4 regions of the Thalassospira sp. CA1 genome follow, and region 1 is predicted to be linked to each of the others. Evidence: predicted binding sites of a transcription regulator. Region 1 holds the regulator's gene; each other region holds the start of a gene.

The links. The regulator PhoB, encoded in region 1, activates phosphate uptake and scavenging genes when phosphate is short. The targets are predictions, from matches to a motif close to TNTCATAAAACTGTCA.
Region 2: a site for PhoB is predicted at 4,698-4,713, ahead of AC5Q5A_RS15355 (choice-of-anchor I family protein). Genes of this name have one in related genera too.
Region 3: a site for PhoB is predicted at 2,365-2,380, ahead of phnF (phosphonate metabolism transcriptional regulator PhnF). Genes of this name have one in related genera too.
Region 4: a site for PhoB is predicted at 4,984-4,999, ahead of AC5Q5A_RS07795 (diacylglycerol/lipid kinase family protein). Genes of this name have one in related genera too.

What each region holds. Positions count from the first base shown of each region.
Region 1 is NZ_JBZCIA010000001.1:639,365-647,136, forward strand. It holds gene pstC (phosphate ABC transporter permease subunit PstC) at 1-1,105, shown strand, start outside; gene pstA (phosphate ABC transporter permease PstA) at 1,098-2,447, shown strand; gene pstB (phosphate ABC transporter ATP-binding protein PstB) at 2,449-3,252, shown strand; gene phoU (phosphate signaling complex protein PhoU) at 3,274-3,996, shown strand; gene phoB (phosphate regulon transcriptional regulator PhoB) at 4,014-4,712, shown strand; gene AC5Q5A_RS02920 (cation:proton antiporter domain-containing protein) at 4,794-6,542, opposite strand; gene AC5Q5A_RS02925 (calcium/sodium antiporter) at 6,809-7,771, shown strand.
Region 2 is NZ_JBZCIA010000009.1:123,649-131,420, forward strand. It holds gene AC5Q5A_RS15325 (cupin domain-containing protein) at 1-13, opposite strand, end outside; gene AC5Q5A_RS15330 (PfkB family carbohydrate kinase) at 275-1,234, shown strand; gene pgi (glucose-6-phosphate isomerase) at 1,384-3,033, shown strand; gene AC5Q5A_RS15340 (DUF3253 domain-containing protein) at 3,040-3,327, opposite strand; gene AC5Q5A_RS15345 (DUF2256 domain-containing protein) at 3,324-3,518, opposite strand; gene AC5Q5A_RS15350 (NAD(P)/FAD-dependent oxidoreductase) at 3,547-4,593, opposite strand; gene AC5Q5A_RS15355 (choice-of-anchor I family protein) at 4,788-6,383, shown strand; gene AC5Q5A_RS15360 (response regulator) at 6,546-7,280, shown strand; gene AC5Q5A_RS15365 (sensor histidine kinase) at 7,289-7,772, shown strand, end outside.
Region 3 is NZ_JBZCIA010000015.1:38,850-46,621, reverse strand. It holds gene AC5Q5A_RS19180 (LysR family transcriptional regulator) at 1-981, shown strand; gene AC5Q5A_RS19175 (trimeric intracellular cation channel family protein) at 978-1,613, shown strand; gene phnF (phosphonate metabolism transcriptional regulator PhnF) at 1,641-2,354, opposite strand; gene phnG (phosphonate C-P lyase system protein PhnG) at 2,488-2,988, shown strand; gene phnH (phosphonate C-P lyase system protein PhnH) at 2,985-3,608, shown strand; gene AC5Q5A_RS19155 (carbon-phosphorus lyase complex subunit) at 3,611-4,744, shown strand; gene AC5Q5A_RS19150 (alpha-D-ribose 1-methylphosphonate 5-phosphate C-P-lyase PhnJ) at 4,749-5,675, shown strand; gene phnK (phosphonate C-P lyase system protein PhnK) at 5,675-6,457, shown strand; gene phnL (phosphonate C-P lyase system protein PhnL) at 6,472-7,176, shown strand; gene AC5Q5A_RS19135 (alpha-D-ribose 1-methylphosphonate 5-triphosphate diphosphatase) at 7,169-7,772, shown strand, end outside.
Region 4 is NZ_JBZCIA010000003.1:206,746-214,517, forward strand. It holds gene AC5Q5A_RS07780 (hypothetical protein) at 1-53, opposite strand, end outside; gene AC5Q5A_RS07785 (TldD/PmbA family protein) at 278-1,627, shown strand; gene AC5Q5A_RS07790 (methyl-accepting chemotaxis protein) at 1,720-3,717, opposite strand; gene AC5Q5A_RS07795 (diacylglycerol/lipid kinase family protein) at 4,023-4,970, opposite strand; gene AC5Q5A_RS07800 (UDP-2,3-diacylglucosamine diphosphatase) at 5,189-6,106, shown strand; gene AC5Q5A_RS07805 (glycosyltransferase family 4 protein) at 6,103-7,245, shown strand; gene AC5Q5A_RS07810 (hypothetical protein) at 7,259-7,772, opposite strand, start outside.

The sequences.
Region 1 (7,772 bases):
GCTCAACAGCATTTCCCAGATCGCCGCCGGTGGCGGTGAACATCTCACCGTGTCGCCGGAAATTGTTGATGCCGGGCGCAGACTCGCCAATTTGCAAACCATCGCCAATGCGGCGCTGGTGGTTGTCATGCTGTCGGTTGCGCTTGTCGGTCTTGTCCTGTCCTATCGACGGATTGAAGCGGATATGCGCGCGCGCAACAATGTTGAACGCATCTCGCGCGCGATCATGATTGTCTGTTCGGCGATTGCGATCCTTTCAACGGTCGGCATCGTGTTTTCACTGATGTTCGAAACCCTGCATTTCTTTAGCAAGATCAACCCGCTCGACTTCCTGTTTGGTCTGGAATGGAGCCCGCAAACCGCGATCCGTGCCGATCAGGTGGCGTCCGAGGGGGCGTTTGGCATGATTCCGCTGTTTGTCGGTACCTTGCTGATTACGCTGATTGCCATGTGTGTGGCGGTGCCGGTCGGTTTGTTTTCGGCCATCTATATGGGTGAATATGCCGCGCCGAAATTCCGCGCCGTGGCCAAACCGGCCCTTGAAATTCTTGCGGGGGTTCCGACGGTTGTCTATGGCTTTTTTGCCGCCCTAACTGTCGCCCCGTTCCTGCGCGATAACGGTGCCATCCTTGGCCTTGATGTCAGTTCGGAAAGTGCGCTGGCAGCCGGACTTGTCATGGGGATCATGATCATCCCGTTTGTCTCTTCGCTGTCCGATGACGTGATGTCGCAGGTACCCAAATCGCTGCGTGACGGATCCTATGCACTGGGGGCCACAAAATCGGAAACCATCCGGCAGGTGATTTTCCCTGCCGCCCTTCCGGGCATCGTCGGTGCGGTTCTGTTGGCCGTTTCGCGTGCAATTGGTGAAACCATGATTGTTGTCATGGCCGCTGGTCTTGCCGCGAACATGACGGTGAACCCGCTGCAGGCTGTGACAACCGTTACCGTGCAGATCGTGACGCTTCTGGTCGGCGACCAGGAGTTCGACAGTGCAAAAACCCTCTCGGCCTTCGCGTTGGGGCTGGTTCTTTTCCTTGTCACCTTGGGCCTGAACGTATTTGCCCTTAAGGTTGTTCAGAAGTATCGCGAGAAATATGACTGATATGGCATCTCTTATGGAAGACAGAGCTGCGGCCAAGGTGATCTCGGACAATCTGCGCAAGCCGGTTGACTGGGACAGCCCGAAAATCTCCCGTAACATCAAAAAACGTTACGCCGCCGAACGCCGCTTTAAAATCTATGGTCTGATTGCGATTGGTATCGCGCTTCTGGCGCTCTGCACGCTGGCATTCTCAATCGGATCAAAAGGCTACAGCGCCTTTTACCAGACCTATGTCCAGCTCGAAGTGACCTTTGATCCGGCTGTGATCGATCCGGAACGGACCGGCGATCCCGACGTGATCGGGCGCGCGAACTTTGATGCTCTGATCAAACAGGCGCTGCGTGATCGGTTCCCGGATGTGACCTCGCGCAGTGACAAACGTGATCTCTATGGCATCGTTTCAGGCGGCGCATCTTATGATCTGCGCGAACGGGTTCTCGAAAATCCGAGCCTGATTGGCCAAACGCGCACCATTTGGCTGATTTCCGGTGATGATTTCGACATGCTCAACAAGGGCTATATCGATCCCACCGTTGACGAAGGTGACCGTCGCCTCAATGACAAGGAAGTCGCTTGGTATAACGAACTGGTGGCTGACGGTGCGGTGGAAAAACAGTTCCACACCCGCTTCTTTACCAGTGGCGATTCCCGCGAACCGGAACTTGCCGGTATCTGGGGCGCGGCTGTTGGCTCGTTCTATACCCTGCTTGTGACTTTGGCATTGTCCTTCCCGATTGGGGTTCTGGCGGCGATCTATCTCGAAGAATTCGCGCCCAAGAACCGCTTCACCCAGATTGTTGAAGTCAACATCAACAACCTGGCCGCAGTCCCGTCCATCGTGTTTGGTCTGCTGGGGCTTGAGGTCTATCTCAATGTCATGCATTTGCCGCGCTCGGCCCCGGTTGTCGGTGGTTTGACGCTGGCGCTGATGACTTTGCCGACGATCATCATCGCATCGCGTGCGGCGATCAAGGCGGTGCCGCCGTCGATCCGTCAGGCCGCCCTTGGCCTTGGTGCATCACCGGTTCAGACCGTCACCCACCATGTCTTGCCGCTCGCCATGCCGGGCATTCTGACCGGCACGATCATTGGTATGGCACAGGCATTGGGGGAAACTGCACCGCTTCTGATGATCGGGATGGTGGCCTTTATTGTTGATATCCCGGGCGGGGCGCTTGACCCGGCAACGGTTCTGCCGGTCCAGATCTATCTGTGGGCAGACAGCCCGGAACGTGCCTTTGTCGAGAAAACCTCGGCAGCGATTATGGTGTTGCTGGCCTTCCTTGTCCTGATGAATGGACTGGCTGTGTATCTGCGCAAAAAATTTGAACGGAAGTGGTAAAATGGCTGCTGTATCCCAGAGCGCAATGACGGCGGAGCCGTCGGTCGAAAAACCGAAAATGACCGCGCGCAAGCTCGATCTTTTCTATAGCGACAATCAGGCCCTCTATGAGGTCAACCTTGATATCCCCGAACAGCAGGTAACCGCACTGATTGGTCCGTCGGGCTGTGGTAAATCCACCTTCCTGCGCTGCCTGAACCGGATGAATGACACCATTGACGGTGTGACGATCAAAGGTGACGTTACCCTGGATGGTCGCGACATCTATGACAAGCGGATCGACGTGGTTCAGTTGCGCGCGCGCATCGGCATGGTGTTCCAGAAACCCAACCCGTTCCCGAAATCGATCTATGACAACGTGGCCTATGGCCCGCGCATTCATGGTCTGGTCAATTCGCGTGATGAGCTTGATGAAATCGTCATGACCTCGCTCGAACGTGCCGGTCTTCTGAAAGAAGTCAAAGATCGCCTGCAATCGCCGGCAACCGGTCTTTCCGGTGGTCAGCAGCAGCGCCTTTGCATTGCACGCGCGGTTGCCGTCAGCCCGGAAGTCATCCTGATGGATGAGCCGTGCTCGGCCCTTGATCCGATTGCGACCGCCAAGGTCGAGGAACTGATAGACGAGTTGCGTTCGAACTACACGATCGTGATCGTGACCCACTCCATGCAGCAGGCCGCCCGTGTGTCGCAGCGCACCGCGTTCTTCCACCTTGGAAGGCTGGTTGAAGTCGGTGAAACCGATCAGATCTTTACCAACCCGAAGGACGAACGCACCAAGGGTTACATTACCGGCCGCTTCGGTTAAGCGAGCCAGGAGTAGGCATAAATGGCTGATGAACATACCCATATCGTAAGTTCGTTCGACGAGGAACTCACCCGTCTGAACAACATCATTTCGCAAATGGGCGGGCTTGCCGAAAGCCAGCTTATTTCCTCGATCAGATCCATCGTCAAACGCGATTCCGAACTGGCCGAGAAAGTCATCCTGTCCGATCAGCGCATTGACGTGCTCGAACAGGAAGTCCAGGACTTTGCCGTCCGTCTTCTGGCCCTGCGTCAGCCGATGGCAGATGACCTGCGTCAGGTGGTGACGGCCCTTAAGCTGTCAAACGATCTTGAACGCATTGGTGATCTTGCCAAGAACATCGCCAAACGCGCGCAGGTGCTTAATCAGATCCCGCCGATCCGCCCGGTTCAGGCGATCCCGAACATGGCCAAACTGGCCCAGGAAATCATCAAGGATGTCCTGGATGCCTATATCGAAAGCGACGCCGAAAAGGCCCACCGGGTCTGGGAACGCGATCAGGAAGTCGACGATATGTACAATTCGCTGTTCCGCGAATTGCTGACCTACATGATGGAAGATCCGCGCAACATTACCGCATCGACCCATCTGTTGTTCATTGCCAAGAACATCGAACGTATCGGTGATCACGCAACCAATATCGCCGAAACGATCTATTACCGGATCAAGGGCGAAGACCTGCCGGGAATTGACCGGCCAAAAAACGACGCAGCGAACTTCGCTGTTGTCGAACCGAATGACTGACACGGGAGCATAGGAAGATGGACCCAACGGTTCTTATCGTCGAGGACGAGGCAGCAATCGTAACCATGTTGCGCTACAACCTCGAACGCGAGGGGATGCAGGTTGTCGAAGCCGGTGACGGTGACGAAGCGTTGAAAATTCTGGCTGAAACCCATGTCGATCTGGTTTTGCTCGACTGGATGTTGCCGGTAATGTCGGGGATCGAGGTCTGCCGTCAGATCCGCCGCAAGCCTGAAAGCCGCGATTTGCCGGTGATCATGGTGACTGCACGTGGCGAAGAGGGTGACCGCATCCGCGGTCTTGATACCGGCGCTGATGACTATGTCACCAAGCCGTTTGCCATTGGCGAGCTTCTGGCCCGTATCCGCGCACTTTTGCGCCGGTCCGGTCCGGCGCAACCACAAGGGCAGTTGATCTATTCCGACATCGAAATGGATCTCGCCGCCCACCGGGTCAGCCGCAATGGAAAATCGATCCATCTTGGCCCGACCGAGTTTCGTCTGCTGCGCTATTTCCTCGAACATCCGGGACGGGTTTTCTCGCGCGAACAGTTGCTTAACGCGGTTTGGGGCCCGAATATCTATGTCGAAACCCGCACCGTCGACGTTCATATCCGTCGCCTGCGCAAGGCGCTCAATGACGTCAAGGGCACCCGCGATATCATCCGCACTGTCCGTGCCGCGGGCTATGCACTGGACTCTGAAACCGCGGCCTAAGCCGGTTTAGAGCCCGATCCAATTAAAAAAACCCCCGTTGCAGGTTGCAGCGGGGGTTTTTGTTTTAAGGGCGTAACGTCTTCAGGTTTCTTTCTTCGCCGGTTTGTCTGCATTCTCCGACCCTGACGGTTTGCGCTGCGGGCGCGGCGCCAGTTCGTTCATCAAAAGCATGTCCGCACGGCGGAATTTGGCGATTTCGGCATCAATATCTTCCTGCGGCACATCGCACGCGGCCAAAACATGATCGGATAACCGCAACCCGGTTTCCAGAACTTCCGGGATGGCGGCATCCGCCCCGTGGCGCGACAGCGGCCCGATATGGGTGATGTCCTGCGCGCGGGCAAAGATCTTCAGATGCGGGTAATGCTGGCGCAAAAGGGCGACCGTCTTCTCGGTCGCATGCGGGTTCCCCATGGCAACAACCGCAATTTTTGCCTCATCGGTGTGTGCCGCCCGGAAAGTTTCCGGTCTGGACCCGTCGGCAAAGTAAACCGGAAGGCCTTCCGCCCGCCCGCGTGAAACCTGCTGTGCATCACTATCAAGCACCAGGAACGGAATATTGCGCGTCTTGAGCAACCGGGCCAGAACCCTGCCAACGCGGCCGCTTCCGATCACCAGAACATGCTGGTGAATGCCCTCGGACTCCTCGGCAATCTTGCCAAGCTGGTCTTCTTCCTTGGGATGAAGCTTTTCCTCGATCTTGTGACCAAGGCTGATCAGGGTCGGGGTCAGCGCCATCGAAATCGCCACCACCGGGATCAGCATGGCTGCCATTTCAAGCGGCACCGCGCCGTTCTGGGCGGCCAGGGCAAACATGACAAAGGCAAATTCACCGCCGGCGGCCAAGCTCATCGCCACCCGGATGGCAAGGCCGGTTTCAAACCGGATCGCGCGCGCCAGAACGAACAAAACCGCCGTCTTGATCACCAGCAACAGCACCAGCCACATGACGATGGTGCCAAATTCGTTATACACAACGTCGGCATCAACCGACATGCCCACCGACATAAAGAACAGCGACAGGAACACGCCGCGGAACGGTGAAATGTCGGCTTCGATCTGATGGCGGAACTCGGTTTCGGCCAGCATCACCCCGGCGATAAACGCCCCCAGCGCCATCGAAAGCCCGGAAACCTCGGTCAATGTGCTGGCGGCTAGCACAACAAACAGCGTGCCGATGGCAAACAGTTCCGGGTTCTTAAGCGACGCGATATAGCGAAACAGGCGCGGCAACACATAGCGCCCGACCAGTAACAACAACGCGACCGACCCAAAACCAAGCAGGATGCTCATCCACGGGCTGGTTTCCGTGCCAGCATCACCTGCCGCCTGCACCATGATCAGGAACGGACCAACCGCCACGTCCTGCAATAACAAAATGGCAAGGGCCGCACGGCCAAACCGGGTATTGAGCTGCTTGTCATCGGAAAGCTGTTTGAGGATGATCGCGGTCGATGAAAGCGCAAGCGCCCCTGCAATCACCAACGCCGTCGGCAGCGGGAATTCCATGACAACCAGAAGCCCCAGAAGGGCTGCCATCGACACCAGAATTTGCAAAACACCCAGACCGGCAAACCGCCCGCCAATCACGCGCAAACGATCACGCGAAAGCTCCAGCCCGATCATGAACAGCAGGAAAACCACGCCCAGTTCGGCAACCGTGGAAATGTCTTCGCGTTCGGAAATCAGGCCAAAGCCGAATGGCCCGATAAAGAACCCGCCAATCAGAAAGCCGATGATCGAATTCGCACGCAGCTTGTGCGCAATCGGCACCGCAATGATCGCGGCAGTCAGAATAAGAAACAGCTCAAACAGGACGCTGTGATGCATGGCGAAATTCGTTCCGGAAGGCGGTCAAATAATCAATGGGTATCAGGACCTAAATGCCTGAAAATAACGAGATTACAACGATAACGAAAATAACCCTGCCAGTCGTGGGTAAATTTGCGGCATTGGCGAAATTCACCGCCCAATCGCACTATAAAGTGCTGTGTCGATTGTCACCGCCTGATGACTTGCCATTCGCGCTGCCAAATGCCATCTTCCGCGGGCCCGACAACGGGCCGGTTTAATCGCTTTTGAAACGAGCAGATATTTTGGAACAGCTAATCCCCTATCTTCAGATCATCGCGGGTCTTGTATTGCTGACAGCAGGTGGTGAATTCATCGTAAGGGGGGCGGTTGGTCTTGCACTTTTGCTGGGCGTTTCCAAGGTGATCGTCGGTCTGACGATTGTCGCCGCCGGCACGTCAGCACCGGAATTTGTCGTCTCGCTCAATGCATCACTCAAAGGCACGGCCGATATCGCCATGGGCAACGTTGTTGGCTCCAACATTGCCAATATCCTGCTTATTTTGGGTGCTGTTGCCTTGCTTAAACCCGTTGCGGCCTCGCGGGTCACCGTGGTGCGCGATGGCGGCACCATGTTGCTGGGCACGGTCCTGTTTATCGCCTTTTGCATGTTTGGCGTGATTGAACGCTGGGCCGGGGCGGTGATGCTTTGTGTGCTGGCGGCCATCTGGTACTTCACCTATCAGCACGACAAAAATTCGCCAAGCGAGGCCAGCCACCTGCACGAGGAAGAAGTCGACGAAGTCGGCGAAAAGCCCAAAGGCTGGACCAGGCCGATCATCGCGACTGTCATCGGGATTGTGGCGCTGATGTTTGGCGCGGAATGGCTGGTTGAAGGCGGGGTCTCGGTCGCCCGACAGTTTGGCGTATCCGAAGCCGTGATTGGCCTGACCCTTGTTGCCTTTGGCACGTCGCTTCCGGAACTCGCTGCATCGGTGGTTGCCGCCTTCCGCGGGCATTCCGATGTGGCGCTGGGCAATGTGTTTGGCTCGAACCTGTTGAACCTGCTTGTGATCATTGGCGGTGTGTCGCTGATCGCACCGATCCCGGTGCCTGAACAGATCATGAACTCCGACATCTGGATCATGCTGGCGGTAACCGTGGGCTTGCTCGGTGTTGCCTATGCCATGCGCAAGATTTCGCGCATCACCGGCGTTGCATTCGTGATTGCCTATCTGGTCTATGTCTTCCAACTTGTCGTAGCATAGT
Region 2 (7,772 bases), on a different contig from region 1:
CGAGTGTGCTCATGAAAATGCCCTGTTGTCTGCTAGTGTGGTTTGGTTTTGATTTCGCGACTTTATATCCGGGGCGATTTTCACGCAGAAGTCCTAATCTTTTTGGGCCAAGCCTTTTGCGCAAGAATGTGAAAAGCCGATATGCTGGCGAATGCGACGCCGCGTTCGATTAGCATTTGTCTGACGCGTTGAATCGATTTAAAAGGCGGTGGGTCCCACAGACCACATACTATTGATCCGCCGAATTTGCGGACAATTCGAACGGAGAAACGTCATGACAGCCAAAGCTGTTTGTCTTGGGGAACTGCTGATTGATTTTGTTCCGACCGTGACCGGAACCGGCCTTGCCGATGCGCCGGCCTTTGCCAAGGCGGCTGGGGGCGCACCGGGCAATGCGGCTGTGGGTTTGCAGCGTCTGGGTATTGAAACCGGTTTTATCGGTAAACTCGGCGATGATGCCTTTGGCCATTTTCTGGTAGATACCCTTAAGGCCGACAATGTCGATACATCGGGCATTGTCCTGACCAAGGAAGCCCTGACCGGGCTTGCATTCGTCTCCCTGCGTGCCGATGGGGAACGCGAATTTTCATTCTATCGCAGCCCGTCAGCCGACATGTTGCTCAGCATTGATGATCTTGATCAGGACATGCTGAAATCAACCGATCTGTTCCATTACGGAACGCTTTGCATGATCGATGATGACCCACGCGCGGCAACGCTTGAAGCGATCAAGATCGCACGTGAAAACGGCGCGATCATTTCGTGTGATCCGAACCTGCGCCTGCCGCTGTGGCCGAGTGCGGAAAAGGCACGTGAAATCCTGCGTTTGGCGATCAGTCAGGCCGATGTCGTCAAGATGTCGGACGAGGAAATCACTTTTGTTTCCGGCAAGGATGACCTTGAAGAAGGCATCAAGGATCTGTGGTGTGATCAGTGGCGTGCGATGATTGTGACTTACGGTCCCAAGGGATCACGTTACATCACACCGGCGTTTGATGGTTTTGTGCCGTCCTTTGAAATCACGGCGGTTGATGCGACCGGGGCAGGGGATGGCTGCACGGCAGGCTTCCTGTCGCGCCTGCTGAAGGACCCGGAGCTTCTGGGGTCCGAAGACAAGCTTGCAGCCGCGTGCCGCTTTGCCAATGCGGTCGGCGCGATCACGGCAACCAAGCGTGGTGCCATCAACGCATTGCCGACGGAAAAAGAAGTCGAAGACTTTCTGTCGAACCGATAAGATCACAGGCGTAAATGAAAAATCACGCGGCGGCCATAATCTTGCCGCCGCGAGCTGCAAACTGTCCCACACATGGTTTGAAACGCGTGTTAGCCTGTTGGCGATAGCACCGTATTGTTATGAATAAATTTGAATGGGCCGAGGGTGGTATGTCTGCTGATAAAATGACCGCAAGCTGGGATAAACTCGATCAACTGGGCGCGGAAGTTTCCGAAAAGCTCAATCTGCGTCAGGCCTTTGCCAACGATCCTGCACGCTTCGAACGATACAGTGCGGCCCTCAATGACCTGTTTGTTGATTACTCCAAAAACCTGATCACCGATGATGTGATGGCGGCTCTGGTTGAGCTTGCCAAGGCGGCTAATGTCGAAGGTTGGCGCGACCGGATGTTTAATGGTGATCGGATCAATGTCACCGAAAACCGAGCGGTCCAGCATACGGCGCTGCGCAATCTTGATGGTGGCCCGGTCGAGGTTGACGGCGAAGACGTGATGCCGGCGGTCAAGGAAGTGCTTGCCCGTTTGAAGGACTTCGCGGCGCGCGTCCATTCCGGCGAATGGAAAGGCCATACCGGCAAGAAAATCACCGATGTGGTTAATATCGGTATTGGGGGCTCCGACCTTGGCCCGGTCATGGTCAACGAGGCGCTCCGTCCATATCAAATCGATGGCATTCGCTGCCATTTCGTCTCCAACGTTGATGGCGCGCATATTGTCGATACGCTGAAATTCCTTGATGCGGAAACGACGCTTTTCATCATCGCGTCCAAAACCTTCACCACCGACGAAACGCTCACCAACGCCTATTCCGCGCGTGACTGGCTTGTCGGGATGCTCAAAGACGAGGCCGCCGTTGCCAAGCATTTCGTTGCCGTCTCAACCGCCCTTGATAAGGTCGCGGCATTTGGCATTGATACCGACAATGCATTCGGTTTCTGGGACTGGGTTGGCGGGCGCTATAGCCTGTGGTCGGCAATCGGTCTGCCGATCATTCTGGCTGTTGGGTATGACAAGTTCGAAGAATTGCTGCGTGGTGCGCAGTCAATGGACAACCATTTCAAAACTGCCCCGATTGAAACCAACATTCCAATGATCCTTGGTCTGATCGGGGTGTGGTATCGCAATGTGCTTGGGGCTTCCAGTCAGGCCATCCTGCCCTATGATCAGCACCTGTCGCGCCTGCCGGCCTATCTGCAGCAGGCCGATATGGAAAGTAACGGCAAGTCTGTGACCCGTGATGGCAAACCGATTGCCTATGAAACCGGCCCGATCATCTGGGGCGAACCGGGCACCAACGGCCAGCATGCGTTTTATCAGCTGATCCATCAGGGCACGGAGCTGATCCCGGTTGATTTTATTATGGCTGCCAATGCGCTGCATCCGTTGGCCAACCATCATGACAAGCTGGTGTCGAACTGCCTTGCACAGGCCGAGGCGTTGATGCGCGGCAAGACCGAGGTCGAAGTCCGCAAAGAGCTTTCTGGTAGTGACCTATCACCGGCCGAGATTGATGTGCTCGCACCGCAAAAGGTGTTTGATGGTAACAAGCCCAGCACCATGATCCTCTATAAGCAACTGGATCCCTTCACCCTTGGCCGACTGGTCGCGATGTATGAACATAAAATCTTTGTTCAGGGCATCATCTGGAACGTCAATTCCTATGACCAGTGGGGGGTTGAACTTGGCAAGCAGCTTGCCAAGGAACTGCTTCCGATGGTCGAGGGCAAGGAAGATGCCGGTACGCGTGATGCATCGACCGCAGGCCTGATCAAACGGCTGCATGCATTGCGTGGCTCATAAGCTGGCTTAGTCGTCCTGATCATCAGCGACGATGCGCAATCGATAGTTACCTGAAGGGCGGTTTGGGCCATGGCTGATGCCGCCCTTTTCAAATGTCAGTTTGCGTTCGGCACATAGTTGTTCTGCGACCTGATGCACGCGCGGCATCAAATCCCGCCAGTAGGAGCCAAAGGTTTTGGCAACCTCGGACGGGCATATCGTTTTGTCGGGCCCGCGCTGTGTTGCCAGATCAATCACGCGCTGGCGCAGGATGGCATAGGTTGGTTGATCTTCGTCTTTTCGGTCAAACATCATGATAACTGGTCCTGCATGTTCGTTTTTGCAGGCTGCTTTCGTTGGCGTCGGCACCGGTCAGAGCAATATTGAACCTCGTCCCAGCAATCCTTCCATTTGCGCCGCCAGTTAAACGGGCGCGCGCATGTCACACAGGTTTTTTGCGGCAGGTCTGATTTGCTGTGGCGATGTCCATTGGCATTTTTCGGCATGATACTGTGTTCGGATCACGTTTACCGATTATCCGATCAGGGCTTCGACCATGGCATGTGCCGCCGATCTGCCACTGCGCCAGGCCGCCTCGACCCGTGCGCCAAGGCACCAGTCCCCTGCGGCAATCACCCGGCCGTTCATGCCGTTAAGGTGACTTTTGCCAAGCGGCAATTCAGTCCGCGCATAGCGCCAACGATGGGCTTGCACCGAATGAAGTTCTGGCAGTTTCACACCGCTGACATCACGAAGGGCGGCCAACAGCTTTTCAATCACGCGGTCCTTGTCTTCCTCAAGATGGTGACGTGACCATTCCGGGCTGGCATGCAGGACCCACGGATCGGGTGTGCGACGGTGGAACATGTCATCGTTCTGGCTGCTGCGCGCGGCCCAGCTGATTTCGGGACTGGGATACAGCATCGCGTCAAAGCCGGTCGGAAGTGGGCTTTCAAAGGCGGCCATCACTGCCCAGCACGGCGCCATGACAACCTCGTCAATCGGGGCATAGCGCGGGGCAAGCGGGCGCAAAAGATCGGCAGTTTGCGGGGCAGGCGCGGTGACGATCACACCGTCAAACGGGCCGTAAGTCCCGTCCAGATCATCATGGAGCATAAAACTGCGCGGGCCGGATGGCTCGATGCCGACAATGCGGTGTTGTTTCTGGATCGGGAATGTGTCGACCAGTGGGCGGATCAGTTTGTTCATCTGTGGTGCGCCCTGATACCAGGGCTCTTCGGCAAGATTGCCGACATGGCGCGCGATCGGTGAAAGTGCAGCACCCGATTGCGCCGGGGCGGGCGTGCCGCGATGCAGGTTGGGTGACCAGTTCTGGGCCGCGTTAAACTCGGTTGCTTCTTGCAAAAACGCATTAAAGCCGGGATCACGCGCCGTCACATATTGCGCACCATGATTGAAATGACCAAAGTCGGTGCGCCGTGACGCCAGACGCCCGCCAAGGCCGCGGCTTTTTTCAAAAACCGTTACGTTCATGCCAATGCGGTGCAGCGTGCTGGCCGCCTTTAGGCCCGCCATTCCGGCACCAATGATCGCAATATTCACGTTTGACATCCGTGGCATGTGTGGCTCCTGTCTGGGTCGCGGGGCAAGTCCCGACGGATTGTTTCAAGTTATATTTTCGATACGAAACCAGACCGGGATTGGAGCAGTCCCACCGATAAGAAATTTATGAAACTGTCACGACCGGGTCATGAAACCGTTACAACAAACACGCAGTCTGCCTGCTTTGATTACGGTTATTCCAAGGGGAAAACATGCGTTCTTCATTGATGGCGACAGCCGCTGTTTCGTTGCTTCTGACAGCCTGTGCAGGCACGGCACCCAACCAAACCAAGATGGCGGGTGACGTCATGAATGCGGGTGCGCATCCGATCACGATTGTGCCGATGGGCGAATATCGTACCGGGATGCTAGATGAAAGTGCGGCGGAAATTCCGGCATTTGATCCGGTTTCAAAGCGCATCTTTGTCGTCAATGGCGCGGACAAGGTGGTCGATATTCTTGATATGTCCGATCCGTCCGAACTGACCAAGATCGCTGCGATTGATCTTTCCACCTGGGGCAAGGGTGCCAACAGTGTTGCAATCAAAAATGGCGTTGTCGCAGTGGCCGTCGAAAACATCGATAAGCAGGCACCGGGTCAGGCCGTTTTCTTTGACACTGATGGCGGGTTCATTTCAGCGGTCACCGTTGGCGCATTGCCCGACATGATCAAGTTTTCCCCGGATGGGAAATATGTTCTGGTCGCAAACGAAGGCGAACCCAATGACGCATTCACCAATGATCCGGAAGGTAGTGTTTCGATCATTTCCATGGCCGGTGGTGCAGAAAACTTGTCCGATGATGACGTCCGCACGATTGATTTCAAGTTCCTGAATGATGGCAAGCTGCCCCATGGTATGCGGACGTCCAATCCGGGTGCTTCAAGCGTGGCACAGGACGTGGAGCCGGAATATATCGCCGTCTCCAAGGACAGCAAAACCGCCTATGTGTCGCTGCAGGAAAACAACGCGGTTGCGATTATCGATATCGAAACCGCAACAGTCAAAAACGTCGCCGGTCTTGGCTTTAAAGATCATTCGGTCCATGCATTCGATGCCAGCGACAAGGACGGCAAGATCAATATCCGCACTTGGCCGGTGATGGGCATGTTCATGCCTGACACCATCGATGCGATCAATATTGATGGCAAGGAATGGGTCCTGATCGCCAACGAAGGCGATTCACGCGACTATGACGGTTACAGCGAAGAAACCCGCGTTGGCAAACTGACCCTTGATCCGGTGGCCTTCCCGACGGCAAGCACCCTGCAAAAGGATGAAAATCTTGGTCGTTTGAAGACCACAACCGCGCAGGGTGACGTTGATGGCGATGGTGATTTCGATGTCATCTATAGCTATGGCGCACGGTCGTTCTCGGTGCTGGATGCAGACGGTGAAATGGTCTTTGACAGTGGTGATGCGTTTGAGCAGATATTGGCGGCGAACTATCCCAACGTTTTCAATTCCTCGGATACTGAAAACTACAGCCGTGACAACCGCTCCGATGACAAGGGCCCGGAGCCAGAAGGCATTGCAAGTGGTTATGTTAACGGCACGCCCTATGCCTTTATCGGGCTGGAACGTCAGGGGGGCTTCATGATCTATGATCTGACCAACCCGACCAACCCGCAATTCGTCACCTATCACAGTGATCGTCGTTTCTCCGGCAATCCGGAAAATGATACTGCCGGTGAACTGGCCCCCGAAGGCCTGCAGTTTGTTGATGCCAAGGACAGCCCGACCGGCAATGCAATGCTGGTGGTGGCATCGGAAGTATCTGGTAGCACCAAGGTTTATGACCTGAAGTAACCCGATTACAGCCTTGATTGTTGGATATGGGGAAGCCGGGCATTGCCCGGCTTTTTCCTTTTTAAACGCCAGATGGAAAACGGTTCAAACCGGTGGCGATATCGACTAAACTCCCGCCGCGGTCGGGGACATGGCCGATGAATATCAGGGGAGTTCGGGACACTGACGACGCGACGTGAACCACATATTCTGGTCGTTGATGACGACCAGGAAATCCAGAAGCTTTTGAAGAAGTTCCTGTTGCAACACGGTTTTCGCATTACCACCGTGTCCGACGGCAATGAAATGCATCGTGCGCTGCGCGACTGGAAAATCGATCTGGTGATTCTTGATATCATGTTGCCGGGCGAGGACGGCTTTGCGCTGTGCCGGGATGTTCGACGGACATCCAAGGTGCCGATTGTCATGCTGACCGCGGTGGGCGAGGATACTGACCGTATTCTTGGCCTTGAACTTGGTGCGGATGATTACCTGACCAAGCCGTTTAACCCGCGTGAATTGCTGGCCCGTATCCGTGCTGTGTTCCGGCGCTTTGAAACCGGGGCGGTTGGGCCGTCTGATAACGAAGTCGCCCCGGCGCACAAGATCATTTTTGGCGACTGGACGCTTGATATCGGGTCACGCGAATTGCGCGACGCCGATAATGTCGCCGTGCACCTGTCGACGGGCGAGTTTTCGTTGCTTCTGGCTCTGGTCAAGAACAACAAACGGGCGCTTTCGCGTGAACAGCTTGTTGATATTGTACGCGGGCAAAGCTCGCTTCCGTTTGATCGCAGCATCGATATCCAGATCAGCCGCCTGCGCCGCAAGATCGAAAAAGATGCCAAGAACCCGAAACTGATCAAGACAGTGCGCGGCATCGGCTATCAGTTCTGCGCCGACACCCAAACGATTTAGGCCGACCCATGGCCGATATGTTCGCAAAATTCAGCAACTATATGCGCCGCTACAAGCCGCGCACGCTGGGCGGGCGTATCTTTCTTTTGATGATGCTGGGCGGACTGATCATTGCAGCCCTTAGCGCCATGGCATCCTATTACGTGATCGAGCGGGATGAGCGCATTGGCCGGGCCTATACGCTGGGCTTTACCATTCGCGAACTGGTACGGATTGCCGAAAACCCGGAATTTGAAGAAAATATCATCGATATTGCTGCGCGCGATGGCATGACAATGCGCATCCTGCCATCCGATGATGTCGGGACCTTGTTGCTGTTTTCCAGACCCGCACAGCATATCGCCATGCCGGTCCGTCTGGCCAATACCGGCTGGCCGACTTCGGTCAAGGTGCATTTCGAACGCGGTCGGTTGAGTGCCGAACAGCGCGCCACCATCGAGGCCACCGAAAATCCCAGCCTGTTCTTTGCCGAATTGTCGCGTGAAATTGCCC
Region 3 (7,772 bases), on a different contig from region 1:
ATGAGCAATTTTGATCATTTGGAACTGGACGGCCATGCGCTGCGTCTGTTTCTGGCCGTTCTTGAAGAAGGGTCGGTCACAGCTGCCGCCGAACGGCTTGGCGTGACGCAATCGGCGGTTAGCCATAACCTGACAAAATTACGACGGATCATGCGCGATCCGCTTTTCACCAAATCCGGGCGCGGGATCGTAGCGACCGCGCATGCACAAAACCTGGCCGAGCAAGCTCGGTTTCTTCTTGATCAAATGCAGGCCTTTGCCAGTGGTGCGCATTTCGAACCCGATGGCGCATCCATGAGCCTGACAATTGCCGCCAACGATCTGCAGCGTGATCTGTTGTTGCCAACGCTGTTTCGCAATCTGGAAGGCGCGCTTGCCAATATCCGGATGACGGTGGTGCCGTCCCTTCTGCCCGGACCGGCCTTGCTGCGCGAAAATCATTGCGACCTTCTGATTTCGCCGCGGCCACCCGAAGGTGTGGATATCGTGCAAAAGCGTCTTCTGACCGATCATTACATGGTGTTTTATGATCCGGACATACGCGACGCCCCGCAAAGCGATGACGATTATCTATCCGCGCGCCATATCACGGTGCGTTATGGCAATAATCGCACGCTTGAGTTTGACGACATGCTTGAAAATCAGGGTGTTGAACGCAACATCGTTTTGCGGGTACCGAATTTTACCGCCATTGCCGAATTCCTGCGCGGAAGCAATATGATCGCAACCTTGCCAAGCCTTCTCCAAAAACATGCGCTGCGTGATTTTGCCCGTGCGCCGATGCCGCTCGCAGGTCTAAAAAAGGGTACGCTTGATCTTCCTATTTTCATGTGTTGGCACCAACGCTATCAACATGATCCATCGCATCTCTGGTTACGTGAACAGCTTGAAGATGTTGCCGCAACCAGATTGCGCATGCCGATAGAACACCCCGTTTCGCAACCCACAGATCACGGGCAGGCCCCGCAAAGGACATCATGACGATTACTGAAATCATCTATTGGCTTGAACTGGCAGGGGTCGCCGTTTTTGCGATTACCGGCGCGCTTGAGGCATCCCGTCGTCAGATGGACATGGTCGGATTTGTCCTGATTGCGACCTTTACCGGCATCGGCGGCGGCACTGTGCGCGATGTCATTACCGGGGCAACACCGGTTTTCTGGATACGCGATACCACTTGGCTTGTGACCTGCATCGGGGCTGCCGTCATCACCTACTTCACCGCCCATATGGTTGAACGACGCTATGTTGCCTTGCTGTGGCTGGATGCGCTGGGACTGGCAATGTTCGGGGTCACCGGGGCGGCCATCGGCCTTAATCTGGGCGTGTCCCCGTTGGTGGCAATCGTTCTGGGCATGATCACGGCCACCTTTGGCGGGATGGTACGTGATGTTGTCTGTAACGAAATCCCGCTGATTCTGCGCCCGGAGATTTATATCACCTGTGCGCTGGTCGGTGCGGGGATCTATGTGATTGGTACAGCAATCCTTGATTTGCCACGCGGGCCGATTGCCGTGATTGCATTCTTTGCCGCATTCCTGATGCGGGCATGTGCGATCAAGTTTAAGCTAAGCTTCCCGGTCTACAGGGCCCGTCCGGGTCGGGAGTACTAAGACTGCACACCGGCTTTGCCCGTGCACCTACTCGACGATCAGTTGAACACGGTCGCTTGAAAAGGCGGTCACACCGTATTCAATTGGCGCACCAGCGGAATCGACATCGACACTTTCGGTCGAAATCACCGGTCGATTGCGTGCCTGCTTAAGCAGGTTGGCAACACGTGATGACGGAAGCGTTGCCGAAATGCGCGTGGTCTTTCGTGTGTAATCATCAATCCCGAACCGTTTGAAGGCCTCTGTAAGCGATTTGGTTCCGACAAATATCTCGACAATGCCGTCAAAGCGCGCGGCGGGAAGATAACTTGTCGCAACCGCAAGCGGGACACCGTCGGCCTCGGAGACTGAAAACAACTCGATCACCCGCGTGCCCGGTTTGACATCCAGGAACTGCGCGATGGTCGAATTTGCTTTAAGGACCTCGGACGAAATCAGGCGTTTGTCGGGCAAGCGATGGCGACCCGATACGATCTGCGAAAACCGGGTTTTCGAACCAAGTGGGTAGTCAAGGATCTGTTCCTGAACAAAAGCCCCGCGCCCCTGTTCGACACGGACAACATTGGAATCGACAAGTGCGGCCATGGCGCGGCGCACTGTATGGCGATTCACCCCAAAACGCCGGACCAATTCCATCTCGGTCGGCATCTTTTCGCCGGGCGTAAAAACGCCGTCAGAGATATCAGCCAGAAGCTGCTTTTCGATTTGCTTCCAAATAGATAGGCCCGGTTCCCAATCCATTGCATTCCCCGTTCACAAAACTTTCACCGCAAGACCTTTGCCTTTGGCTCCGGATCCGCTTATAACGTCAATAGGTATAGACGTCTAGACAAATTTTGAAGTTGTCGACATAAGTTGAAAAGGGATCAGTTTGATGACGGCGCACCCCGCCCCGAATGCCGGGACAGATCAAAACCGGAATGCAGACACCCCCAGCGATCCGCACATTGCCGCGCGCCAGAAATGGATGTCGGTTCTGGCCCGCACATCCCGCGCCCGCCTTGAAACCGAATGGTCGGAAAATCACAGCAGCGAAAGCTGGACACACCTGCGCGAACCGCAAATCGGCATGGTGATGGTACGCGGCCGCGCTGGTGGTGCCGGGCAGCGGTTTAACCTTGGTGAAATGACCGTGACGCGTTGTGCCGTCACGCTGTCAGACGGCACGGTCGGACATTCCTACGTCAAGGGACGCGATCGCATTCAGGCGCAATATGCCGCCCTGTTTGATGCGGTGATGCTGCGCGACGGATCGGCAAGCGATTTCATCGACACCCTGGCCGCCGAACAGGCCGCCGCAAAACGCGATCATGCGCGCAAGGTTGCCGCCACCAAAGTTGATTTCTTCACCCTTGTCCGCGGAGAAGACGAATGACGCCCCAACCCCAATCAACCCCCGCCCAGACAAGTGAATTGCTGCCCGGTTTTGACCATGAAGCATTTGATTCAAACGCTGTTTTCCGCGCCCTGTTGGATGCGATGTCGCGTCCGGGTCGCATTTATAATTTGCCGGTCAATATTTCCGCTCCCGATGGCCTGAACAAAGCAGCCACCGCAACGCTTCTTGCGATGGCAGATATGGATACCACAGTCTGGCTGTCACCAAACTGCGCGACCCAGACCGCAGGCGATCATTTGAAATTCCATTGCGGTTGCCCACTCAGCACGGATGTCAAACAGGCCGATTTTGCGATTGCGCGCATTTCCGATGATCTGTCCTTTGTTACCGATCTTGCCGTTGGAAATGCGGAATATCCGGATCAATCGGCAACCCTGATACTGATGGTCGATGAGATTTCAGATCGTCCGTCCATGACCCTTAAGGGCCCGGGCATCAAGGACACGCACAGCCTTGCGATCAAGGGGCTACCCGAAAGCTTCCACGCATGGCGGGCAGAGAACCATCACCTGTTTCCGTGCGGTGTTGATGTGATTTTCGCAAGCGAAACCCAGATCGCCGCCCTGTCACGCACCACCCGGATCGAGGTCAATTAATCATGTATGTTGCAGTAAAAGGTGGCGAACGCGCCATCAACAATGCGCACAAGCTTCTGGCCGAGCAGCGCCGGGGCGATACGGACATTGCCGAAATCGAAACTGATCAGATCGAACAGCAACTCTCGCTATCCGTCACCCGCGTCATGGCCGAAGGATCGCTTTATGATCGCGATCTGGCCGCCCTTGCCATCAAGCAGGCCCGTGGTGATCTGATCGAGGCGATCTTTTTGATGCGGGCCTATCGCACGACGCTGCCACGTTTTGCCTTTTCCAAGCCAATCAAAACCGCCGAAATGGACGTATCGCGCCGCATTTCGGCAACCTTCAAGGACCTGCCCGGCGGACAGATCCTGGGCCCGACCTTTGACTACACGCATCGCCTTCTGGATTTCACCCTGATGGCCAATGGCGAAGCACCGACCGAGGCGCCAAGCGGTGAAAATCCGATTGATGAGAACATGCCGCGCGTTTTGGATGACATCCTGAACTATGAAGGCCTTATTCAGGATGAACCGGTTCCGGTCGATGAAAACGCCCCGGTCGCCGACCTGACCCGAGAGCCGGTCAAGTTCCCGGCCGGAAGGGATCTGCGTTTGCAGAACCTGTCGCGCGGGGATGAGGGATTTGTCCTCGCACTCGGCTATTCCACCCAGCGCGGCTATGCCAATAGCCACGCCTTTGTCGGTGAAATCCGCTATGGCACCGTCTCGGTCGAGATCGAGCCCGAAGAACTCGGCTTTGCGATTGATATCGGTGACATCGAACTCACCGAGTGCGAGACGGTCAACAAGTTCAAGGGATCAAAAACCAAGCTGCCGCAATTCACACGTGGCTATGGGCTTGTGTTTGGTCAGAACGAGCGCAAGGCCATTTCGATGGCCCTGGTGGATCGCGCCATGCGCGCCAATGAAATGGGCGAACAGATCATGGGTCCGGCACAGGACAGCGAGTTTGTTATGGAACATAGCGACAATGTCCAGTCCACAGGCTTTGTCGAACATATCAAGCTGCCACACTATGTCGATTTCCAGGGCGAACTTGAACTGGTCCGCCGCATGCGCGCCGAGGTCGAAGAACGTCTGGCGAAAGCCGAAGCTGAGAATGGCACATCCCAACCCGAGGCCGCGGAGTAATCCCATGGAACAGACTGTCAAGAATCCCGCCGACGGGGCACCGGACTATAACTTTGCCTATCTTGATGAACAGACCAAACGCATGATCCGGCGCGCCCTGCTTAAGGCCGTTGCGATACCGGGGTATCAGGTGCCGTTTGCCGGGCGCGAAATGCCGATGCCTTATGGCTGGGGTACGGGCGGAGTTCAGGTAACAGCCGCCGTAATCGGGCCGAATGATACGCTGAAAGTCATTGACCAGGGGGCGGATGACACCACCAACGCGGTTTCCATCCGGCAATTCTTTGCCAAGACCGCACGGGTCGCCACCACGGAAAAAACCGCCGAGGCGTCGATCATTCAGACCCGCCACCGCATTCCGGAAAAGGAACTGCGCGAAGATCAGGTTCTTGTCTATCAGGTGCCGATCCCGGAACCGCTTCGCTTCCTTGAACCGCGTGAAACCGAAACGCGCAAAATGCATGCGCTTGAAGAATACGGTCTGATGCATGTGAAGCTTTATGAAGATATCTCACGCCATGGCCATATCGCGACCACCTATGCCTATCCAGTGATGGTCGATGATCGCTATGTGATGGATCCGTCGCCGACACCAAAGTTCGACAATCCCAAAATGAACAATATGGCGGCCCTTCAGCTTTTCGGGGCTGGTCGCGAAAAACGCATCTATGCCCTGCCGCCCTACACCAAGGTCAAAAGCCTCGATTTCGAAGATCATCCGTTCGAAGTTCAGACTTGGGAAGATGAATGCGGCATGTGCGGTGCCCGCGACAGTTACCTTGATGAAGTCATCCTCGATGATCAGGGCAACCGGATGTTCGTCTGTTCGGACACCGATTACTGCGCGGAACGACAGGAAGCCGGCCATCGCGGCCCGCAACATCATGACCAACCCCTAGGTAGCGCAGATCGCGGAAAGGCAGCAGAATAATGACCCAGATGAACGAACCGCTTCTGCGCGTGGATAACCTGACCATGATGTATGGCGACCGGGTTGGCTGCAAGGATGTCAGCTTTGACCTCCGCCCCGGTGAAGTCCTTGGCATCGTAGGTGAATCCGGATCTGGAAAGTCCACTTTGCTGCGCAGCATTTCCGCCCAACAGGAACCGACCAAGGGGACGGTTGAATATCAAACCCGGATTGATGGCGTGCGCGATGTCTATCAGATGTCCGAAGCACAGCGTCGCCTTTTGATGCGCACCGACTGGGCGTTTGTGCATCAGAACCCGCGTGATGGTCTGCGCATGAATGTCAGTGCCGGGGCCAATATTGGCGAACGGCTGATGGCGATCGGGGATCGTCATTATGGCAACATCCGCAGCAATGCGGACAACTGGCTTGGCAAGGTTGAAATCGCATCCGAGCGCCTTGATGATCTGCCATCAACGTTTTCGGGCGGCATGCAGCAACGCTTGCAGATTGCCCGCAACCTCGTAACCAGCCCGCGCCTCGTCTTTATGGACGAACCCACGGGTGGGCTTGATGTTTCTGTTCAGGCCAGATTGCTCGATCTGCTGCGCGGGCTGGTTCACGATCTTAATCTTGCGGTGATCATCGTCACCCACGATCTGGCAGTCGCCCGACTTCTTTCGCACCGGCTGATGGTGATGCAACAGGGCAAGGTCATTGAACATGGCCTGACCGATCAGGTTCTTGATGACCCGCAGCATCCCTATACGCAGCTGCTTGTTTCTTCCATTCTGCAAAACTGACCGGGGCGAAGAAAATGTCTGAAATGCTTCATGCTCAAAACGTCGCCAAAAGCTTTACCCTGCATACTCAGGGCAGCGTGACCATCCCGGTTTTCGAAGGCGTTGAATTCATGCTTTCGGCTGGTGAATGCATCGCGCTGACCGGTGAATCCGGATCGGGGAAAAGTACATTCATGCGCATGCTTTATGCCAATTACACATGCTCTCAAGGGTCCATCAAGGTGCTCCATGATGGCGACTGGCTTGATATCACCACCGCCAGCCCGCATTCGATACTGGAAATCCGCAAGCGTACGCTGGGCTATGTTTCGCAGTTCCTACGCGTGATACCGCGTGTGCCAACCCTTGATATCGTTGCCGAACCGCTGGTGGCCCTCGGCACGGACCGGGAAACTGCAACCGAAAAAGCACGCGACCTTTTAACCCGTCTGCGCATCCCTGAACGTCTTTGGCAGCTTTCGCCGCTGACCTTTTCGGGCGGGGAACAGCAACGCGTAAATATTGCGCGTGGCTTTATTGCCGATTATCCGATCATGCTGCTGGATGAACCGACCGCATCGCTTGACGTCCAAAATCGCGCCACAGTTCTGGCGCTGATTGAAGAAGCCAAAAGCCGTGGGGCCGCGATTGCCGGTATTTTCCACGACCATGAAACCCGTGATGCCGTCTGCACCGGGTCGTTTGATGTGACTTCGTTTAAAGTTGGGGCCAATGACTGAACAGATTTTTACCAATGCCAAACTCGTTCTGGCCAACGAAGTCATTGATGGCGCCGTACAGGTCAAAGACGGCAAGATCAGCGATATTTCCGATCGCCCATCGAACCTGCCAGGGGCAGAGGACATGGGCGGCGATTATCTGATGCCGGGCTTGGTTGAGCTGCATACCGACAACCTCGACAAACATCTTACCCCGCGCCCCAAAACGCGTTGGCCGGCAACAGCCGCCGTTGTCGCGCACGACAATCAGGTTGCCAGTGCCGGGATCACCACCGTGTTTGATGCGGTATCCATCGGCGATGTCAATGAAGGGTCGGAACGCATTGTCAGACTGATTGAATCGGTCAATGCCCTTGAACACGCGCTGGAAAATGCATTGCTGCGCGCGGACCATAAACTACATCTGCGCTGCGAGACATCCTTCCCAGGCATGGTCGAGGCCCTTGGTCAATTGATCGACCTGCCACTGGTCAGCATGCTTTCGGTGATGGATCACACACCGGGTCAGCGCCAGTTCGTCAGCCTTGATGCCTATTACACCTACTATCAGGGCAAATACGGCCTGAACGACGAGGAAATGCGCAAATTCATCGCCA
Region 4 (7,772 bases), on a different contig from region 1:
AATCCGATCAGGCAAGCCACACTAAGCCCGGAAAGAATTTTCTGCTTGTTCATCGCGTTCCCGTTTATCTGGCGCCAGTAGCACTTGTTTGTCTGACTATAACAGAAAGCCGTTTGAAATCTGTCATTGACCGGGCCTTGCCATTCGGCCCTCGTCCTGCCACCTCTGAAACAAGGCAGGAATTTTAGGCCAAAACCAGCTTTTTGTTTCGGGTCTATGCGAAAACGTTCGTGCCCCCTATAACGTAAGAAACACATTCCGATACAAGGGAGCCTCCATGCCCAAGACCGACATGACACTTGATCGCATCAATGACCTTCTCGCACAGGCAAAAAAGGCCGGTGCAGACGATGCCGATGCCGTTTATGTCGAAGGCACATCGCTTTCGGTTGCCCAGCGTCTGGGCAAGATGGAAAAGCTTGAACGTTCCGAGGGGGCCGATCTTGGCCTGCGGGTTCTGATTGGCAAGCAACAGGCAGTTGTATCGTCATCTGATACCAGCGACGCGGCCCTTGCCGAATTGGTCGAACGTGCGGTTGCGATGGCCAAAAATGCCCCGGAAGATCCCTATTGCGGTATTGCCGACCCAAGTGAACTTGCCGAAAGTTTCAATGTCGAAGCACTTGAACTGTGCGAGCCGGGCGAGGTTGATCAGGACAAACTGATCGAATGGGCCAGCGCCTGCGAAGAAGCCGCGCGCTCGGTCGAGGGCATCACCAATTCCGAAGGATCAGAAGCCGGTTGGGGCCGCCATCAGATCACGCTTGCCGCGACCAACGGCTTTGCCAATTCCTATGCCGGGTCCGGCAGCCACATTTCGGTTTCCGTATTGGCGGGCACCGGTACAGGCATGGAACGCGATTATGATTACGACAGCGCAGTGTTTTCCACCGATCTGCGCGATCCGGTCGATATCGGCAAAAAGGCCGCCGAAAAAACCCTGCGGCGTCTGAACCCGCGCAAGGTAAAAAGCGCGCAGGTCCCGGTGATCTATGATCCGCGCGTTTCGGCATCGATCGTCGGGCACCTGTCATCGGCGATCAATGGTTCCGGCATCGCACGCGGTACAAGCTTCCTGCTTGATGCCATGGGCAACGAAATCTTTGCGCCGCATATCAACATCATTGATGATCCGCACCGTAAACGCGGTCTGCGCTCCAAACCGTTTGATGCCGAAGGCGTCGCAAACCAGAAACGCCATCTGATCGAAAACGGTGTTCTGAAAACCTGGATCATGGATCTGCGTTCGGCCCGTCAGCTTGGCCTGAAATCGACCGGTAATGCGTCACGCGGGGCCGGAAGCCTGCCTGGGCCGTCGACCACCAACCTTTACATGGAACCGGGCACCATTTCGCCCGAAGACATGATCAAGGATATCAAATCCGGCCTTTACATCACCGAGATGATCGGCAGCAGCGTGAATGGCGTGACGGGCGATTATTCGCGCGGGGCGTCGGGGTATTGGATTGAAAATGGCGAACTGGCCTATCCGGTGTCTGAAATCACGGTGGCCGGCAACCTCAAAGACATGTTCAAGACTGTCGTCCCGGCCAATGACCTGACATTCAAATACGGCACCAATGCCCCGACCCTTCGCATTGACGGCATGACGCTGGCCGGGCAGTAACCGACCCTCGCTATTGCCCAATCAAAAAAAGAACGCCCGGTCGATTTGACCGGGCGTTTTGCCTTTTTTGGGTATCTGAAAGCCCGAAAGGCCTAAGTCGATCGGATGGCAGTGACGAAATTGTCCGTCGCACCTTTCAGGGTGGCAAAGTTTTCGGACAAAGTGCTGACAGCGGTTAAAACGTCGCTTGATGCTGTACCTGCATCATTTACAGCCTGTGAAACCGTGACAATGTTGGAACTGACAACCGTTGTCCCGGTCGCGGCCTGTTCGATGTTAAAGGCGATTTCACGGGTTGCTGCCGATTGTTCCTCCACCGCCGAGGAAATGGTCGCAACAATGCCTTCCATTTCGCTGATCGTTTGGCTGATCAGTTCGATCTGGTTGGCGGCAAAGCCAGTGCGGCTTTGGACACTGTCGACTTGGGCGCGGATTTCTTCTGTTGCCTTGGCCGTTTGCGCCGAAAGGGTTTTGACTTCATTGGCGACAACCGCAAAACCTTTGCCCGCATCGCCCGCCCGCGAAGCTTCAATCGTCGCATTGAGCGCAAGCATATTGGTCTGGTCGGAAATATCGCTAATCAGTTTGAGTACATGATCGATATTGTTGGAAGCCTCGACCAGTTCCTTGATACCGCGCATGGTTTCGCGGGCCTGATCAACAGCCTTTTTGGCGATTTCATTTGAAAAGACAACCTGACGATTGATCTCCTCAATCGAACTGTTGAGCTCCTCTGTTGCCGAGGCAACGGAATCCACATTGCCACTTGCCTCTTCACTGGCCGAGGCAACGGCCGTCGTTTGCTCTGACGCCGAATTTGCGATCTGGGACATGCCGGTGGCAGTTGCCTGCAACTCGACGGCCGCGGCAGCGACCGCTTCGATAATGGTCCCGACACTTGTCGTAAAACTGTCCGCCGTCTGGTTCATGAACCGCCGCTGTTCTTCCTTGGACCGTTCTTCCTGCGCGCGGGCTTCGGCTTCGAGTTCATCATTGCGAATGGCATTGGTTTTGAACACCTGAACCGCCTGCGCCATCTGGCCGATTTCGTCCTTGCGGGTCTGTCCGGGAATTTCAACACCCAGATCATGATCAGCCAGCCTGCGCATGATGGTCGTAATCGCGGTGATCGGACGCGACAAACGATCCCCCATGAGCCAGGCCAGAACCATCCCAAGCACGGCACCGCCAATTGATGCGATCAGGATTTCCTTTTCTGCCAGAATGATTTCGGCGACGACCTTTTCAAAGATGGTGTGCTCTGCCACCGCCAGTTCCTGTTTCAGGGCCTCGGCATCGGCAATAATGCCCTCGGATGCTTCGCGCATGGTCCCGTGGACTGTTGCGACAATTTCCAGTTCGTCGGCACGCACCTTGTCGAAGACCTGACGATAATCGGCAAACAGTTCCTTGGCTTCCTTCAGAACACTGGAAAGTTCGCCAGACAATGGTTGATCACCAATGCTGCCCAGTGCGGTCTCAAGCTTGGCAAATTCGTCGGCCGACTTGGCGCCAAAGCTGTCATCCTGACGGCCAATCAGGATATTGGCATACAACCTTGCCAGAAGCGCATGCTCACGTGCCGCGACTGAGCGTTTGAGGAGTTCAAGATCGCCGGTATTCTGCGCATGGGCGACAAGCTTGTCGAGATCGGCAACGATCTTGATCCCGTCCGGCTCAAGGCGATCCAGGATCAGGGAATGGTATTCGTCGCTCAGGCTTTTGGCAGCTGTGAAGCTTTCAAGGTAGACATCAAGCTCATGCGCAATATGTTCGATGCGATTGCGATGTTCTTCGACCATGAATTGCGACTGCGCGTCTTGAAGCATCAGTTCAAGCTGCTTGGCATAGGTAAACACGGCGTTGGCATCTGCCGGATCAGCCGTATTGGCAAATTCACGCGCGTGATTGTTAAAGCGCAGGAACTGCGTCTCGATCTCGCTGATCAGCGCCGCTTCTTCGACATAATGGGCATATTCATCCACATCATGTGACACCGCAACAAAGGTGAAATACGCAAAGGCAAGTGCCGAAATGAGAATTGCCAGCACCGCGGCAAAACCAGCCAGAATTTTTGTTTTTATCTGCATGTCAGCCAACACACCTGAGTTGAGAACCAAAGCAGAGGACCCCGAAACCATCGTCAAACTCCTTGCAAGGCGAAGACAACCATCTACGCTCACCGATGCGATCTGGCGGAATTGTCTCGGTGCCCAATATCCTCAAACGGAGAGGGGGCACACACTTATCCCCCTTAAATTAAATTGGAAAAAAGAAGTTCAACTTCAAGGAGTCACTGACGTTTCATCACAGATGCGCCATAAAGCTCAGAAAGCCGGGCATATCAGCGAGACAACCCGACACACTGAGGAATGAAGTTTGGAAGCGATTTCTTTTAATCTGCAGCGATCCGAAGCAGATCAGGTGATGGGTGATCGGTCATTGAAGACAATGCGGCATAGGCCGGCGGCACCATCAATCGCACAGGATAGGGGGACAAGCTGATCTCGCACGGCAGCTTGCCGGCACTTTCCCCGTCAATCTGAAGCGGGGCCGGGCCGCAATGACTGGTGATCGTGATGCGTTCCGCCCGGACCACCGAAACGTCACTTTGGGCATGCAAACGATTAAGCGTCAGTGCCAGACCATAACGTGACAAGGCCCCGATTCCGTTGCCCGGCATCAGAACCACATCAAGGCTGTTGGCGGTCAGGCTGGCATCGGGCGATATGACAAATGCCCCGCCATAATGTTGCGCATGGGTTACAACCACGCCCGACACCCGATAATTTTCCCGACCGATACTGACTTCAAAATCACGATGGCGCGGGAAAAAGATGTTGCGAAGGCCTTCCAGAACATAGGCCCCCTTGCCAATCAGGCGTTTGAGCCGAAGCGAGACATTGGCGACCGTATCGGCATCGGCCCCCATGCCGACCATCAAAAAGAACGCCCGACCATTAACCAGTCCCGGACGCACCCAGACCCTGCCGGGATTATTGATATAGTCGGCAATCGCGCGGGCCCGGATTTCAAGCCCGACCTCGACCGCAAGCACATTAGCGGTTCCAAGCGGGATGATGCCAAGTGGCGGGACTTCGTGCCCGTCAATCTGGGCATCAAGCAATCCGTTTAATGCCTCGTTAAGCGACCCGTCGCCACCGGCAACAAATAAACGTTGATGGGCACGGACCTTGCGGGCCAGTTCGCGGGCGTGACCGGGATGGGTGGTTTGTAGCAACTCCACCTTGATGCCGGCATGTTGCAATATCTGGGATAAAAACCGCTGTTTATTGCCACCTGCACGTGGATTGAAGATGACAGTCACATCCGCATCGGTCATTTGGACCCACTTCCGAAATAAAAATGAAATAAATTTTTCACAGCACCTACCATATGAAATAAAACATGTAACAGTTGCTTTACAGAACTGCGAAATTTCTGTGAACGGGTTATATAATCCAACGATTTGTTTTAAACCGATACTGGCTTGGAACAGTATTCGGCAAGACAAACTGTCGAATTCCAGCCATCCTTTTGGCAGGATACGGAGGAGCGGCAATGACAGCGATGACGCTGCAACCGCATTACCGCACGGTCTGGATTTCAGACGTCCATCTGGGGACACGTGGATGTCAGGCAGACCTTCTATTGGATTTCCTCAATGAAGTGACGGCAGACACCTATTATCTGGTGGGTGACATTATTGACGGCTGGCGCCTCAAGAAAAGCTGGTACTGGCCGGAAAGTCATCATGCCGTGATCACGACAATCATGGAAAAGGCAAAGAATGGCGCCAAAGTCATCTTCGTCCCCGGGAACCATGATGAATTCGCCCGCGAGTTTGTCGATATGACTTTTGGCCATGTCGACGTTAAAATGAACGATATCCACGTCACCGCCGATGGCAAGCGCCTTTTGGTCATCCATGGCGATGAGTTTGACGGGGTCGTCAAATACGCCAAGTGGCTGGCCTACCTTGGTGACACCGCCTACAACCTTGCCATTACGCTCAACCGTTATTTCAACGGCGTTCGCCGCCGTCTTGGTTACGGGTACTGGTCGCTTTCAGCCTATCTTAAGAACCGGGTGAAAAACGCCGTTCAGTTCATCTGCAACTTTGAAAATGCCGTCGCCCACGAAGCCGCCAAACGCAAGGTGGATGGCGTGGTCTGTGGTCATATCCATCACGCCGAAAAACGCAAGATCGGCGATGTGCTCTATTGCAACGATGGTGACTGGGTTGAAAGCTGTACTGCCCTTGTCGAAGACAAAGAGGGCAAGCTTGAACTGCTGCACTGGGCCGAAATGCGCCAGATGGCAATGAGCCATTCAAGCCCCGGTCACGATGCGGCAAGCGCCCCGTCGCTTGGCCTTGGCAAATTGATTTCCATGTTTCGTATCGCCCATGAAGCGGGCAACTCTGCATCGGGCTCTTCGAAAAAGGGCAATGATGCACCGATTGGAAAGACTGCATGAAAATACTGATCGTAACCGATGCCTGGTATCCGCAGGTCAACGGTGTTGTCCGTACCCTTGAAACCGTACGGGGCGAGTTGGGCGAGATGGGACATGACGTTCATGTCATCTCGCCCGATCAGTTTAAAACCATCCCCTGCCCAACTTATCCGGAAATCCAGCTGGCGCTTTTTGCCAAACGCAAAATGGCCAAGATGATCGAGGCCCTTCATCCCGTCGCCATTCATATTTCAACCGAAGGCCCGCTGGGTCAGGCCGCACGGGCCTATTGCCTTAAGCGTGGCATTCCGTTTTCGACCGCCTATCACACGCGCTTCCCGGAATATATTCACGCCCGCTGGCGCCTGCCGCTTTCGATCCTTTATCGCGGCATGAAGCATTTCCACGGCAAATCGCAATCCGTCATGGTCGCGACCGAAACCCTGCGTCAGGAACTGTCCGACTGGGGCTTCAACAACCTGCAAATCTGGTCACGCGGTGTGGATCTGGACCTGTTCCGCCCCCGCCCGGAAGCCAGTTTTGGCGATTTCCCAAAACCGCACTGGCTGTTTGTCGGCCGGGTTGCGGTGGAAAAGAATATCGGCCATTTCCTGGATCTCGACCTGCCGGGCACGAAATTCGTTGTCGGCGATGGCCCGCAGCTAAATGAGCTCAAGGGCAAATATCCCAACGCACAGTTTCTTGGTAAAAAAATCGGTGAAGAACTGGCAACGGCCTTTGCCGCCGCCGACGTCTTTGTCTTCCCCAGCAAGACCGATACGTTCGGCCTTGTGATCCTTGAAGCGCTGGCGTCGGGGACCCCGGTTGCGGTTTTCCCGGTTCAGGGACCAGCCGATATCGTGCGTGGCACCAGGGCCGGCGCCATCGATGCCGACCTGCGCGAAGCCGCCTTGGCGGCGTTGGAACTTAAAAGTGACGATGCCCGCGCGTTGGCCGAACAATATAGCTGGCGCAACTCGGCCAACCAGTTCCTGCACAATCTGGCACCGTTTTCCGGTGGATTTGATGGTGTCGAGGCAACCCGCATTTCACTGGATGACGCGGCTAATACCAGCGCAGCAAAGTCAGCGGTCGCAAAACCGGATCACGCGCCTGAAACCGTGGCAGGCAAGGCACCTGTTGGGCAACCAGCCCAATAGGCCGCACGCCTAATCAGCGATACAGGCTTTTGCGCAAGGTGCGGTATGCCCAAAGACCGTTGAGCGCATCCGTACCCAGCCAGCGACGGAACGGGCGCAGCATCAGATAGACCGGGCGCAATAGCCTGATCACCTTACGCAGCGGCACCAATTGCGGTGCGGTTGCACCAGCGGCCTCAACATAGGCCTGCCATCCGGCACGCAGCAATTCCGGGCGTTTTTTAAACTCACGCTGGATGGAAAAAACAAACAGCAAGATGTCGCGCGCCTGGGCATCAATTACCGGCATGCGGGCGTTCGGATCTTCTTCGAAATCGATAAAGCCGATCTGATGATCTTCGCGCAGCGTCATGTTGCGAAGCAACGGCGCACCATGCGCGACCCCTTCGCCATGCAATCTTGCCAGGGCCGCACCGGCGTCAACAACATGGCGACGGATGGCATCATCATTGCCCTTGTCGACATCATCTTCGATGCAGGTTTTAAGGATGCGCCCATTATCGCCGATGGCAATCCAGTTTTCACCG